One region of the Halopseudomonas sp. Lyrl_26 genome, then DNA from elsewhere that is predicted to be linked to it. Evidence: predicted binding sites of a transcription regulator. Region 1 holds the regulator's gene; each other region holds the start of a gene.
The links. Region 1 encodes sigma-54, which starts transcription at its own class of promoters, with help from an activator protein. Its sites were predicted from a motif close to ANTGGCATNNANNTTGCTNT; they were not measured.

Region 1 (4,689 bases):
CGGCCCCTGCAATCGCACAGTCGAGCGACTCCAGCCAGCCGATCCGCATCCAGGCCGACAGCGCCACACTGGATGACCGCAAGAATGTCGCCATCTACACCGGCAACGTGATCATCACCCAGGGCAGCATGCGTCTGACCGGTGCCCGGGTCACCCTGACCCTGGACAATGCCGGGGAAGTGCAGAAGCTGGTGTCCAACGGCTCCCCGGCAACCTTCCGCCAGACCCCCGCCGGTGGCAAGCAGGTGGATGCCCGCGCCCAGACCATCGAATACCATGCCGACACCGAGCGGGTGGTGCTGATCCAGAATGCCTTCCTCGAGCAGGCCGGCAACACCTTCCAGGGGCAGCGGGTCAACTACGACATCCAGCGTCAGGTCGTGGACGCCGGGCGCGCCATCGCCGAGGAAGGTGATTCGGCCGAGCGTATCGAGATTGTCATCCAGCCCCGTAAACGTACCGAGCCGGTGAGCAATGACGACGAAACTTGAAGCCCGCCATCTGGCCAAGTCCTACAAATCCCGCCGCGTGGTCGAGGATGTCTCGCTGCAGATCAACAGTGGCGAAGTGGTCGGTCTGCTCGGTCCCAACGGCGCCGGCAAGACTACCTGCTTCTACATGATCGTCGGCCTCGTCCGGGCCGACCGCGGCAATATCCTGATCAATGGCCAGGATGTCACCCATCTCCCCATGCACGGGCGGGCACGGGGCGGCATCGGCTATCTGCCGCAGGAGGCCTCGATCTTCCGCAAGCTCAGCGTGGCGGACAACATCATGGCCATCCTGCAGACGCGCAAGGACCTCAACCAGAAGGGCCGCGAGGGCAAGCTGGATTCGCTGCTGCGTGAATTCCATATCCACCATCTGCGTGACAGCCTGGGGATGAGCCTGTCCGGTGGCGAGCGTCGACGGGCCGAGATTGCCCGGGCGCTGGCCACAGATCCGCAATTCATCCTGCTGGACGAGCCCTTTGCCGGGGTGGACCCGATATCGGTGAACGATATCAAGCAGATCATCGAGCATCTCAAGGACAAGGGCATCGGTGTGCTGATCACCGACCATAACGTGCGCGAGACGCTGGATATCTGCGACAAGGCCTACATAGTCAATGACGGCCACATCATCGCCGAGGGTGACGCCGAAACCGTACTGGCCAACCAGACGGTGCGCGATGTATATCTGGGCCATGCCTTCCGTCTGTAAAAGCCGGTGGATTTCGGGCATGCTAAGGAGGATTTCTTTTATTCCTCAATGGTTTGAGCACACAAGGTAGTCCGCAGAAGCATGAAACCAACGCTTGTCCTGAAGATGGGCCAGCAGCTGACCATGACCCCTCAGCTGCAGCAGGCTATCCGCTTACTTCAGCTGTCCAGTCTGGATCTCCAGCAGGAGGTGCAGGAGGCGCTGGAAGCCAATCCCATGCTGGAGATGGCCGACGACGGCGATGATGATTTCACTGCAAGTGCCAGCGAGACCGCCAGCAATGGCAACGGTGATGAGGACATCACCGCCACTGCCCTGCCCGAGCCCGTCACCCTGGAAGTCCTCGATCACAACCATGGCGAGGAGGAAGGCAACTGGAACGAGCAGATCCCCAGCGAACTGTCGGTGGACACGAACTGGGAGGACATCTACCAGACCTCGGCCAGCTCCCTGCCCAGCAACAACGATGACGACTGGGACTTCACCTCGCGCACCAGCAGCGGCGAAACCCTGCAGAGCCACCTGGAATGGCAGGTCAACCTGCTGCCCCTGTCGGAAACCGATTACCAGATCGCCGTCGCCCTGATCGACGGCATCAATGCCGACGGCTACCTGGAAGAAACCCTCGAGGATATCCAGGCCTCGCTGGACCCGGAGCTGGGCGTCGAGCTCGACGAGATCGAGATGGTCCTGCACCGCATCCAGCAGCTGGAACCGGTCGGCGTCGGTGCACGCAACCTGAGCGAGTGTCTGCATCTGCAACTGTGCCAGCTGCCCGATGACACCCCCATGCTGGAGCAGGCCAAGCGCGTGGTGCGCGATTATCTGGAGCTGCTGGGCAGCCGCGACTTCGCCCAGCTGATGCGCCGCACCCGGCTCAAGGAAGATCAGCTGCGCCAGGTGATCGAACTCATCCAGTCGCTCAATCCGCGCCCCGGCGGCGAGATAGCCTCGGGCGACGCCGAATACGTGATTCCCGACGTGATCGTGCGCCGGGATCACAACAGCTGGATCGTCGAGCTGAACCAGGAGGCCGCCCCCCGCGTGCGGGTCAACACCCACTACGCCGCCCTGGTCAAGCGCGCCGACAGCAGCGAGGACAACACCTACCTGCGCAACCACCTGCAGGAGGCCCGCTGGTTCATCAAGAGCCTGCAGAGCCGCAACGAGACCCTGCTCAAGGTGGCAACCCAGATCGTCGAACATCAGCGCGGCTTTCTGGAACACGGCGAGGTGGCGATGAAGCCCCTGGTGCTGGCGGACATCGCCGAGGCGGTGGGCATGCACGAGTCCACCATCTCCCGGGTCACCACGCAGAAATACATGCATACCCCGCGGGGGATCTACGAGCTCAAGTACTTCTTCTCCAGCCACGTCAGCGGTGACAGCGGCGAGGTTTCCTCCACCGCGATTCGCGCCCTGATCAAGAAGCTGGTGGCCGAAGAAAACCCCAAGAAACCATTGAGTGACAGCAAGATCGCTGGTTTACTTGAGGAACAAGGCATACAAGTGGCACGCCGGACCATCGCCAAATACCGCGAGTCGCTGAACATTGCATCCTCCAGCGAGCGCAAAAGGCTGGTCTGACCCGACCTGAGTCAAGGAACGCGAGAGAAGTAGGTGGCACCATGGGAGTCAGCAGGATCGATTCCCGCTTCACAAAGCCGAACAGGAGAAGTGTTATGCAACTGAAAATTACCGGTCTCCAACTTGATGTAACCGATGCCCTGCGTGACTACGTGACCGAAAAGATGTCACGTCTGGAGCGCCACTTCGACAAGATCATCAGCGCCCAGGTCACCCTCGAGGTAGACAAACTGCAACAGAAAGCCGAAGGTACCCTGCACGTGGCCGGAACCGACCTGGTTGCCGAAGCCGAACACACCGACATGTATGCCGCCATCGACCTGCTGGTCGACCGTCTTGACCGACAGCTGATCAAGCACAAGGAAAAGAACATCGGTCGACAGCAGGGAGTCAACGACCGATAAGAACACAAGCCGACACAACATGCTGATAAAACAGATCCTGTCCCCCGAACTCACCTTTGCCGGTGTCGACGGGGGCTCCAAGAAGCGTGTGCTGGAGCTGATCGGCAATCTGATTGCCCAGCACACCCCACTGGATGCCGATGCCATATATGAAAGCCTGCTGGCCCGGGAAAAACTCGGCTCAACAGGCTTCGGCAACGGTATTGCCATTCCCCACTGCCGTCTGGAACAGTGCACCGAAGCCGTCGGCGCACTGCTCCAGCTGAGCAGCGAGATCGATTTCGACTCCCTGGACGGAGCGCCGGTCGATCTGATTTTCGTTCTTCTGGTACCGCACGAAGCGACCGAACAACACCTGCAGATTCTCAAGACCCTGGCTGAACGGCTGGATCAGGAAGAGTTGCGCGAAGCACTGCGCCGGGCACCGGATGCCCAGACTCTGTACCAGATCATGGTCAACGACAGCGGAGCCTGATCGCCGTGCGACTTGTGGTGGTCAGCGGCCGCTCCGGCTCGGGCAAGAGTACTGCCCTGCATCTGCTGGAAGACAACGGCTTCTATTGCATCGACAACCTGCCTGCCGGCCTGCTCCCCGAGCTGGCCCGCCAGGCCCAGAACACCGATCTGAGCCTGCCCAAGGTGGCCATCAGTATCGATGCGCGCAACCTGCCCAGTGACCTGAAACGTTTCCCGGAATTGCTCAAGCAGGTCCGGGATGCGGGCATCACCTGCGATGTGCTGTTCCTGGCTGCTACCGACGAGGTGCTGATCAAGCGCTTCTCCGAGACCCGCCGCAAGCATCCGCTGACCGATGGCAACCTGTCACTGGGCGAGGCCATCGCCGCCGAACTCAAGCTGCTGGAGCCGATCATCGATCTGGCCAGCCTGAAGATCGACACCAGCCACCTGACCCTCTATCAGCTGCGTGACCAGCTCAAGCATCGTCTGCTGAGCAGTCAGAACAACGGGCCCTCCATCCTCATCCAGTCCTTCGGCTTCAAACGTGGTGTGCCGGTGGATGCGGACCTGGTGTTCGATGTGCGCTGCCTGCCCAACCCCTACTGGAAGCCCGATCTGCGCCCCTTCTGTGGCAAGGACGAACCCATTCGCGACTATCTGGAAGCCCAGCCCGATGTGCAGGAGATGTATCAGGACATCTTCCAGTTTCTGCACAAGTGGCTGCCCCGCTACGCCGCCGGTGAGCGCAGCTACATGAGCATCGCCATTGGCTGTACCGGTGGACATCACCGCTCGGTTTACATCGCCGAACGCCTGGTGCAGGATCTGAGCGACAATTTCTCCAACCTGCTGATCCGCCACCGCGACCTGCCATGACCCAGATTACCCAGCGCGTCCAGATCATCAACAAGCTGGGGCTGCACGCCCGTGCCGCCGCCAAGTTCGTCAATGTTGCCAAGCGGCATAACTGCAGCGTGCGCATCGGCGGCTCGGAACAGCAGATGGTGGATGGCACCAACATCATGCAGGTCATGAT
Region 2 (4,689 bases), on a different contig from region 1:
AGCTGACCCGCAGACTGCCATCCAGCAGCACCACCGCAGTGGTGAGGTTATCCAGTATCTGGCGAAGAAGGTGCTCAGGCAGCATAGGGCGTTATCCCGGGTGATTGTTCCCGTTGTGACGGGGGCGATTGTTCTTTGCAAGAATCAAACCAGATTCCGCAGGCCATGCAGGGAGCGCACGGAATCGGAGCAGCCCGCGCCGCTGCGCCCCGGCGGACAGGCGCCTGCGCCGCCGGGAAGCAGAAGAGAGGTAGTGGTGACTGAACTATGGCACGAAAAAGTGCATGTGCACCATGTTGGTGCACATGTCAGGGGTTGGTCAGCTGCCGCTGCCTGGACGGGGCGCATTCGGTGCGCGGGGAGCTGCCGGTGCGCGCGGTGCCTGGTTGGCACCGCCGCGGGCCGGCTGATTCAGCGAGGTGCGTTGCAGGTGCACCGTGATGGGGGCGGTGCGCTGGACCTCCTGACCGCGGGCATCGACTACCACCGCAGCGACCTCATGGCTGCCCCGGTCAATGTTGTGCACCGTCAACTGATGTACCTCGGCACCGGAACCGGGCACGCCGGTCTGGCTCAGCTGACCGTCGATGGAGACCTTCAGCAGGTGGCTGCCGCTGAGCGGTGGTTCGGTGACCACGGTCAGGGTGAGATCACCTTCGTTGCTGCGCAGCGCAGTGTCGTGGGCCGGGTCGGTGATCATCAGGCGCTGGTAGACCGGGCCGCTGGGCCGGTCACCTTGCGTACTGCCACGGCTCGATGCCGGGGGCGCCGGAGTGGGCTCCACCACATTGGTGGGTTTGAGCTCTATGGTGCTGGCACCCGGGCGGGGCTGGTCGGAGTACATCCGATTGCCGTCGGCATCGGTCCAGGAATAGATCTGGGCGCCGGCCGGACCGGCCAGCAGCAGGCACAGGCAAAGCAGGGGCAGTAATAAACGCGGCATGCCATTCACTCCCTTGTAGACTGTCCCAAGGGTTGCACCCAATTGCCCTTGTGGCAAGTGTCGTGGTGGATGGTGCGACGCCGTTCGCACTGCCGGCGGCACCGGTCGTCGGAGGGTGCGCAGGCAAACGAAAAAGGCGCTCCGAAGAGCGCCTTTGTTCAGGGTGTTGCCGGGATTACACGCTGTAGTACAGGTCGTATTCCAGCGGGTGAACGAAGGTGCGAACCTTGATCTCCTCGGCGGCTTTCAGCTCGATGAAGGCATCGATGAAGGCGTCGGAGAACACGCCGCCCTTGGTCAGGAAGCCACGGTCGGCATCCAGTGCTTCCAGCGCTTCCTTCAGGCTGCCGCAAACCTGCGGGATTTCCTTGGTCTCTTCCGGGGGCAGGTCATAGAGGTTCTTGTCAGCCGCATCGCCGGGGTGGATCTTGTTCTGGATGCCGTCCAGGCCAGCCATCAGCAGGGCAGCGAAGGCCAGATAGGGGTTGGCTGACGGGTCCGGGAAGCGAGCCTCGATGCGCCGGGCTTTGGGGCTGGTCACATAGGGGATGCGGATCGACGCCGAGCGATTGCGCGCGGAGTAGGCCAGCATGACCGGAGCCTCGAAACCGGGCACCAGACGCTTGTAGGAGTTGGTCGAGGGGTTGGTGAAGGCGTTCAGCGCCTTGCCGTGCTTGATGATACCGCCGATGAAGTACAGGGCGGTGTCGCTCAGACCGGCATAACCTTCACCGGCGAAGGTGTTCTTGCCATCCTTGCTGATGGACATGTGCACGTGCATGCCGGAACCATTGTCACCGTACAGCGGCTTGGGCATGAAGGTAGCGGTCTTGCCGTAGGCATCGGCCACATTGTGCACCACGTACTTCAGGTTCTGCACCTCGTCGGCCTTGGCAACCAGGGTGTTGAACTTGACGCCGATCTCGTTCTGGCCTGCAGTGGCCACCTCGTGGTGATGAACCTCGACGGTCTGACCCATCTCTTCCAGTGCGTTGCACATGGCGGTACGGATCTCGTGGTCATGGTCGACCGGCGGCACCGGGAAGTAGCCGCCCTTGACGCCCGGACGGTGACCCTTGTTGCCGGTCTCGAAGGCGGCGCCGGTGTTCCAGGAGGCCTGTTCGGAGTAGATCTTGAACATGGAGCCGGAGATGTCGGACTTGAACTTCACTTCGTCGAAGATGAAGAACTCCGGCTCCGGACCGAAGAAGGCGGTGTCGCCGATGCCAGTGGACTTCAGGTATTCCTCGGCCAGCCGGGCGATGCTGCGCGGATCGCGCTCATAGCGCTGCATGGTGGAGGGGTCGATGATGTCGCACACCAGAATCAGGGTCGGCTCTTCGGTGAAGGGATCCAGTACCGCAGTGCTGTCGTCGGGCATGAGGATCATGTCGGAGGCTTCGATGCCCTTCCATCCCGCGATGGAGGAGCCGTCGAACATCTTGCCCTCTTCGAAGAAGTCTTCGTTGACATCCCGCGCGGGCATGGTGACGTGCTGCTGTTTGCCCTTGGTATCGGTGAAGCGCAGGTCAACCCACTTCACGTCAAATTCGTTGATCAGTTGGATCGCTTTCGACATGCTGTTCTCCAGAAGGAATCGTTACCCAGATACGGGTTCAGCCGTGACCTGGAAATGGTGCGGAATGCAAGGCTCCCGCCGGTTCGTTATTCACCTGTCAGTGACAGCAAAAGCTGTGCCATCTCTACCTGGCTGTCGAAACCCCTTTCGCAGCGCCATCCGCGGGGCAACGCTGCAGTTAAGCGCCATTATCGCGCACTTGATCGGTGCGTGGAACAGACTTGCGCACCATATTGGCGCATCTGTCGGTATTTTGCGCAGTAGCCGAACCGTGCAGGTATAATGCGCCCCTTTCGCACCGCCGACCGCTGAATATTACCTATGAAACTCATTATCAAGTTCTTCGCCGAAGTCACTATCAAGTCACCCCAGGTACGCAAGCGCTTCGTCAGCCAGCTGCGCAAGAACCTGAAGGTACTGCTCAAGGCGATCGATCCTGATGTGCGTCTGAGTGGCACCTGGGACAGCCTGGAGGTCATCACCGGCGATGATCCTGCGGTGCAGGCAGCGCTGCTCGAGCGGCTGCGCAACACTCCGGGCATCAACCACATCCACGAGGTACGCGAGTACCCGCTGGGGACGCTGGAGGAGCTGGGCGAGCTGTGCGTCGAGCGTTTTTCCGAGCAGCTGGCGGGCAAGACCTTCGCCGTGCGCTGCAAGCGCGTGGGCAATCATCCCTTCACCTCCAACGACGTCAATCGTCAGATTGGTGCCCGGCTGATGCAGACAGGTGCACCGGCAGGGGTGTCACTGAATGATCCGCAGATGGTGGTGCAGCTGGAGATCCGCCAGCAGCGGGTGTTCCTCATTCAGGCCAGGCACGAAGGGCTCGGCGGCTTTCCGCTGGGCACCATGGAGCCGGTGCTCAGCCTGATGTCGGGCGGCTTCGACTCCACCGTGGCCAGCTACCAGATGCTCCAGCGCGGCGTGCTGCCCCATTTTGTGTTCTTCAACCTCGGTGGTCGTGCACACGAACTGGGCGTGCGCCAGGTGGCGCACTATCTGTGGGAAAAGTACGCAGCCAGCCATCGTCTGCGCTTCATCAGCGTGCCCTTCGAAGGGGTGGTCGCGCAGATCCTGCAGAACGTCGACAACAGCCAGATGGGCGTGGTGCTCAAGCGCATGATGCTGCGCGCGGCCAGCCGCATTGCCCATCGCTACGGCTACCATGCCCTGGTGACCGGCGAGGCCATCGCCCAGGTCTCCAGTCAGACGCTGCCCAATCTCGCCGCCATCGATCAGGTCTGCGACATGATGGTGCTGCGGCCGTTGATCACTACCAGCAAGACCGAGATCATCCGTACCGCCCGGCGCATCGGCACCGAGGCGTTTTCCAGCAGCATGCCCGAATACTGTGGCGTGATCTCCGTCAGCCCGGACATCCACACCAATGTGCGCAAGGTCGAGGCGGCCGAGACGGGCTTCGATTTCAGTGTGCTGGATGCGGCGGTGGAACAGGCCACCTCCACCGATTGCTGTGATCTGGAGCTGGAGCTGGAGGGCTCCCAGGTCGAGACCGTCGAGCAGGCGCTGGCTGGCCAGGTGGTGCTGGATATCCGCCATCCGGATGAGGAAGAACTCAAGCCGCTGGCGCTGGAGGGCGTCGAAGTGCTCAAGGTGCCCTTTTACCAGCTCAACAGCCGTTTTGCCGAACTCGACCCAGCCCGCGCCTATCTTCTTTACTGCGAAAAGGGCGTGATGAGCCGGCTGCACGCCCAGTATCTGCTCGACCGCGGGCACGACAATGTGCGGGTGCTGCGCCTTCCCAGGGGCTGAGTTCGGGACAAATCGCGACCGTCTGTACGAAAATGCAGGCACTGTGGGCTCAGTGTCTGTATAATGCGTGACTCTTTTTTTCCGACAGGCCTGCCTGTCGCCCCTAGCAGGAATGCCCCGTGATCGAAAAACTCCGTAATATCGCCATCATTGCTCACGTTGACCACGGGAAGACCACCCTGGTAGACATGTTGCTGCGCCTGTCCGGCACCCTCGACCGCAAAGAAGCGGAAAACGAGCGGGTGATGGACTCCAACGACCAGGAAAAGGAACGCGGCATCACCATCCTGGCGAAGAACACCGCGCTGAAGTGGAACGACTACCACATCAACATCGTCGATACCCCCGGCCACGCCGACTTCGGTGGCGAAGTGGAGCGGGTGATGAGCAT
Region 3 (4,689 bases), on a different contig from region 1:
ATGGGCGCCGGGGGCGGCATAGCGAACGAACTTCGCCATCATGTTGCGGATCGGTCCGGCCACCAGCAGGATTGCCGGCTTGCCCTGCATTTCCTGCCGCTGAACCATGTCCGCCAGGGAGCGCTGCAGCTTCTCCGCCATACCCGGTTCCAGAAGAATGCCGTCATCGTTGCCCTGCCCGGCCTTCTGCACACTCTGAAGCAATATCTGTTCCAGCTTGGGATCCAGGGTAATCACAGGCAGCTCGGCCTCAAGTCCCACAAGGCCCTGGACAATGGAACGGGACAGCGCCACGCGCACGGCGCCGATCAGCGCGCCAGTATCTTGACTCTTGCCCGACTGGTTGGCGATGGCTTCGGCAATGGTCCGGATGTCGCGCACCGGCACCTGTTCCTGCAACAGTCCCTGCAACACCTTGAGCAGCCCGGACAGGGAAATGATGCCCGGCACCAGCTCCTCGGCCAGCTTGGGCGAGGCCTTGGCCAGCACCTTGAGCAGCTGCTGCACTTCCTCGTGGCCGATCAGCTCGTGGGAGTGCTTGTAGAGAATCTGATTCAGATGGGTTGCCACCACGGTACTGACGTCAACCACCGTGTAGCCCAGGGACTGGGCCTGATCCTTCTGCGCCGGCTCGATCCACACCGCATCCAGACCGAAGGCCGGATCCTTGCCCGGGATACCCTTGATCTCGCCGAACACCTGCCCCGGGTTGATGGCCAGCTCGCGGTCGGCATGGACCTCGGCCTCTGCCACCCCGACGCCCATCAGTGTGATGCGATAGACGTTGGGCGCCAGGTCCAGGTTGTCGCGGATATGCACCGAGGGCATGAGAAAGCCCAGATCCTGGGACAGCTTCTTGCGGATGCCCTTGATGCGCGCCAGCAGCTGTCCGCCCTGACTGCGGTCGACCAGGGGGATCAGACGATAACCGACCTCCAGGCCGACCATGTCCACCGGAGTCACGTCGTCCCAGCCCAACTCCCGGGTCTCCGGACGCTGCAACGCCGGCAGCTGCGCCTTCTGCTCCTCGGCGGCCCGATCCTCTTCGGCCTTGATCTGCTGCCGGTGATGGATGAACCAGGCGCCGGCAGCGGCCAGCGCGCCGAGGCTGAGGAAGGAAAAGTGCGGCATGCCCGGAATCAGCCCCATGACCACCATGATGGCAGCGGCAATGGCCAGCGCCTTGGGCGAGGCAAACATCTGGCGCTTGACCTGGGCACCCATGTCCTCCGAGGTGGATACCCGGGTGACCATGATGGCGGCGGCCGTGGACAGCAGCAGGGAGGGAATCTGCCCAACCAGACCATCACCTATGGTGAGCAGCACATAGATGTGCCCGGCCTCGGTGAAGCTCAGCCCGTGCTGCCCCATGCCGATGATCAGCCCGCCGATGACGTTGATGAACAGGATCAGCAGGCCGGCCACGGCGTCGCCGCGCACGAACTTGCTGGCACCGTCCATGGAGCCGTAGAAATCGGCTTCCTGGGCCACTTCCAGACGGCGACGCTTGGCCTCCTCCTGATCGATCAGGCCGGCATTGAGGTCGGCATCGATCGCCATCTGCTTGCCCGGCATGGCATCCAGCGTGAAGCGCGCACTGACCTCGGAGATGCGCCCCGCGCCCTTGGTGACCACCACGAAGTTGATCACCATGAGGATGATGAAGACCACCAGACCGACGATGAAGCTGCCGCCGACCACCACCTGACCGAAGGCCTGGATCACCTTGCCCGCAGCCGCTGGCCCCTCGTGTCCGTAGAGCAGCACCACCCGGGTCGAGGCTACGTTCAGCGCCAGGCGCAGCAGGGTTGCCACCAGCAGGATGGTCGGGAAAGCGGCGAAGTCCAGTGGTCGCAGTGCATAGGCGCAGACCAGCAGCACCACCAGCGACAGGGCTATGTTGAAGGTGAAGAACACGTCCAGCAGGAAGGGCGGCACCGGCAGCATCATCATGCCGAGCATGGCCAGCAGAAGAATCGGCACCCCCAGGCTGCCATGGCGCAATCCGGCGAGGTTGCTGCGCATGCTGGTTAAGACTTGACTCTGATTGACGGCCATTCCCGGTCGGTCCCCGAAAACAATAAATTGACGTGTTAGTTCCCTTGAAGATCGATAAAGCAAGAACTGTTCCACAATTTCCGCGTCACTTCCCCGACGACCTGTGGGTTTGCCGTAGTATCAATGCACTGCCAGACTGCAGTGGTGCCAGCACTTTGAGATTGCCATGCGTGCCGTTTACGTATTCATCATGATGAGCCTCATGGCTGGCTGTTCAGTCCTGCCGCAGGCTGGCGACGCGCCCGATTCCAGGCCCGGACAACTGCACCTGGAAGCCGAGCAGCTGCTGGACCAGCCCCTGATCGATCCCCTGACCGCCTTTCTCGAGCAGTACGCCGACACCCATGCCCAGGCGCCGGAATTCCGACGCATCGCCCGCGAGCGTGACAGCCGCTGCCGTGCCATAGGTACCCGTTATGCCCGGCGTGCGCCGACGCCCGAGACCCTGGATGCGCTGCGGATCGGTTATCAGCGCTCCTGCCCGGCCCAGGTCGAGGCCTTCGCTCGCCGTGTTCCGCCAGCGCCAGCACCGTCACCAGCAGCCCCCGCCGCCCCCAGTCCTGCTCCGGAGGCGCAGGGAACCAGCGACTGCTATCTGCTGTATGCCATCCGCAATACCCAGCAAGCACTGCCCGCCTGCACCCGCGCCGCCGAAGCCGGCGATGCCAAGGCCCGCCATCACCTGGCCAGCCTGCTGCGCGCGGATCAGGCCGTCACCGAGGCACGCCACTGGGCCCGGCTGGCGGCGGAGGCGGGTTACCCTCCGGGTCAGCTGCTGTATGCCGAACTGCTCCAGCTCGATCGTACCGATCAGGGCGATGAACAGGCGCTGCAACTGATCGAGGCGGCTGCCGAGGCAGGTCTGGCCGCGGCGCAGTATCAGGCCGGCATGGCCTGGCTCAACGGCGTCGGCGCGGAGCCGGATCGCACAAAGGCCATGCGCTGGCTGGAGCGGGCCGCCGGGCAGGACGAGATAGCGGCCCAATTGCAACTGGCACAGCTGCATGCCGAGCGCACCGCCGAAGCACCCGAGGTCAGGCAGTGGCTGCGGCGGGCCGCCTCCCTCGGCTCCGGCACGGGCCAGTACCTCCTCGGAATGAGCTATCTCGAAGGTGACGGGGGCCCGGCGGACCCGCTGGAGGCCTACGTGTGGCTCAGTCTGGCACTGCTCAATGGCGAGGTGCAGGCACAAAGTGCGGTCAGCCAGCTGGCCGCCCGACTGTCTCCCAGCCAACTGGCCATTGCCCGCCAGCGCATCAACGACGGCCGCCCCGGCCGCCTGCCCTGAGGTATCGCCATGGGCAGTCGCAAGAATTCCATCATGCTGGTGCTGCTGCTGTTGATCAGCCTGTTCGTGGCCGGCATGTGGCTGATCTCCAGCCTCAATCTGAGCTTCGCCGAACGGACCATGAGCGAGCAGCGGGAACGCCAGATTGCCGACACTTTCCATGCCAGCCTGGCCCGCATCAATGCCCATCACTTCCTGCTCGAGCGCAATGTGGCGACGCTGGTCCGCACGGGGGAGTTTCTGCTGCGCAATCAGCAGACCGCCGCCCTGCGCGAAGCAGAACGCAATCTGCTCAGGGTGCTCGACGATTTGCCCGAGGCCCGCGGCGGCGGCCTGCTGTTCCATCCCGGCAGCTATCGCGCCAGCGCCTTCGCCGTGCATGCCCGGCGGGGGCCGGCGGAATTGCGGTTGCTCACTGAGGCCGGAGACTTCGCCGACCCGTCACGCTACCTGCAGGCCCGTGAGCTGCTGGCCACGCCCCAGCCGCGCAGGGACTTTCACTGGAGCGAGGCCTATTACAAGCCCCAGCTGGACGAGGCGGTCATCAGCATCAGCGCCGCCATGCAGGATGAACGGGGGCGTTTTGCCGGGGTAGCCCTGCTGGACTGGCAGGCCAGCGAGATCATCCGGCTGGTCAGCTCCATCCGGGTCACCCCGGGCAGCTTCGCCTTTCTGCTGGATAGAGAGAACCGCAAGCTCTCCAGTCTGGCGAGTGCAGAGAATGATGCCCGTGCCCAGCAACTGATCGACGAGGTCATTGCCCTGCAACTGCCGGGCGGAGAAGCCAGCCCACCTCCGGCCGAACTGGTCAGCCGCTATCCCGCCTCCCCCATGCAGCATCGGCACTTCCAGGTTGACGGTGTCGACTACGCCCTGCTCCACGCCCCTACCGAGGCGGGCATGGTGTTCGGGATCGGCATCCCCCAGACCGAGATCGACGCGGTACTGGCGCCGATGCGCGAGAGCAACCTGCGCATCATGCTCGGTACCGTCAGCATCATGCTGCTGCTGTCCTGTGTGATCCTGTATCTGGTGGCCAATACCCTGCGCCAGCTCAGCAGCCTGTACACCGACGCGCTGACCGGGCTGCCCAACCGGGAGCGGCTGCTGCAGGACCTGGCCGGAGACGATCCCGCTACGCTGATACTGCTGAACATCGACGCGTTCCGGGAGATCAATGACTTCTTCGGCAGCAGCTGCGGCGATCATGTGATCCGTGAGGTAGCGGCCAGTCTGCTGGAACATCTCGCCCACTGGCGCCTCGGGCAGGCGCGCCTGTACCACATGCATGCCGACGAGATGGCCATACTGCTGCCCTCCGGCCACCCGCGGCAATTCGCCCC

Region 2: glnA (glutamate--ammonia ligase) is a predicted target of sigma-54. The motif match lies at 2,626-2,645, and genes of this name have one in related genera.
Region 3: flhA (flagellar biosynthesis protein FlhA) is a predicted target of sigma-54. The motif match lies at 2,115-2,134, and genes of this name have one in related genera.

Annotation. Positions count from the first base shown of each region.
Region 1 covers NZ_JAYJLH010000016.1:23,980-28,668, forward strand. Annotated here, with positions in the region: gene lptA (lipopolysaccharide transport periplasmic protein LptA) at 1-491, shown strand, start outside; gene lptB (LPS export ABC transporter ATP-binding protein) at 475-1,203, shown strand; gene VF673_RS13760 (RNA polymerase factor sigma-54) at 1,285-2,790, shown strand; gene hpf (ribosome hibernation-promoting factor, HPF/YfiA family) at 2,886-3,194, shown strand; gene ptsN (PTS IIA-like nitrogen regulatory protein PtsN) at 3,214-3,669, shown strand; gene rapZ (RNase adapter RapZ) at 3,675-4,529, shown strand; gene VF673_RS13780 (HPr family phosphocarrier protein) at 4,526-4,689, shown strand, end outside.
Region 2 covers NZ_JAYJLH010000003.1:33,126-37,814, reverse strand. Annotated here, with positions in the region: partial or broken gene glnL (nitrogen regulation protein NR(II)) at 1-85, opposite strand, end outside; gene VF673_RS05335 (DUF4124 domain-containing protein) at 320-943, opposite strand; gene glnA (glutamate--ammonia ligase) at 1,119-2,522, opposite strand; gene thiI (tRNA uracil 4-sulfurtransferase ThiI) at 2,844-4,298, shown strand; gene typA (translational GTPase TypA) at 4,418-4,689, shown strand, end outside.
Region 3 covers NZ_JAYJLH010000005.1:137,963-142,651, reverse strand. Annotated here, with positions in the region: gene flhA (flagellar biosynthesis protein FlhA) at 1-2,058, opposite strand, end outside; gene VF673_RS08890 (tetratricopeptide repeat protein) at 2,225-3,346, shown strand; gene VF673_RS08885 (EAL domain-containing protein) at 3,356-4,689, shown strand, end outside.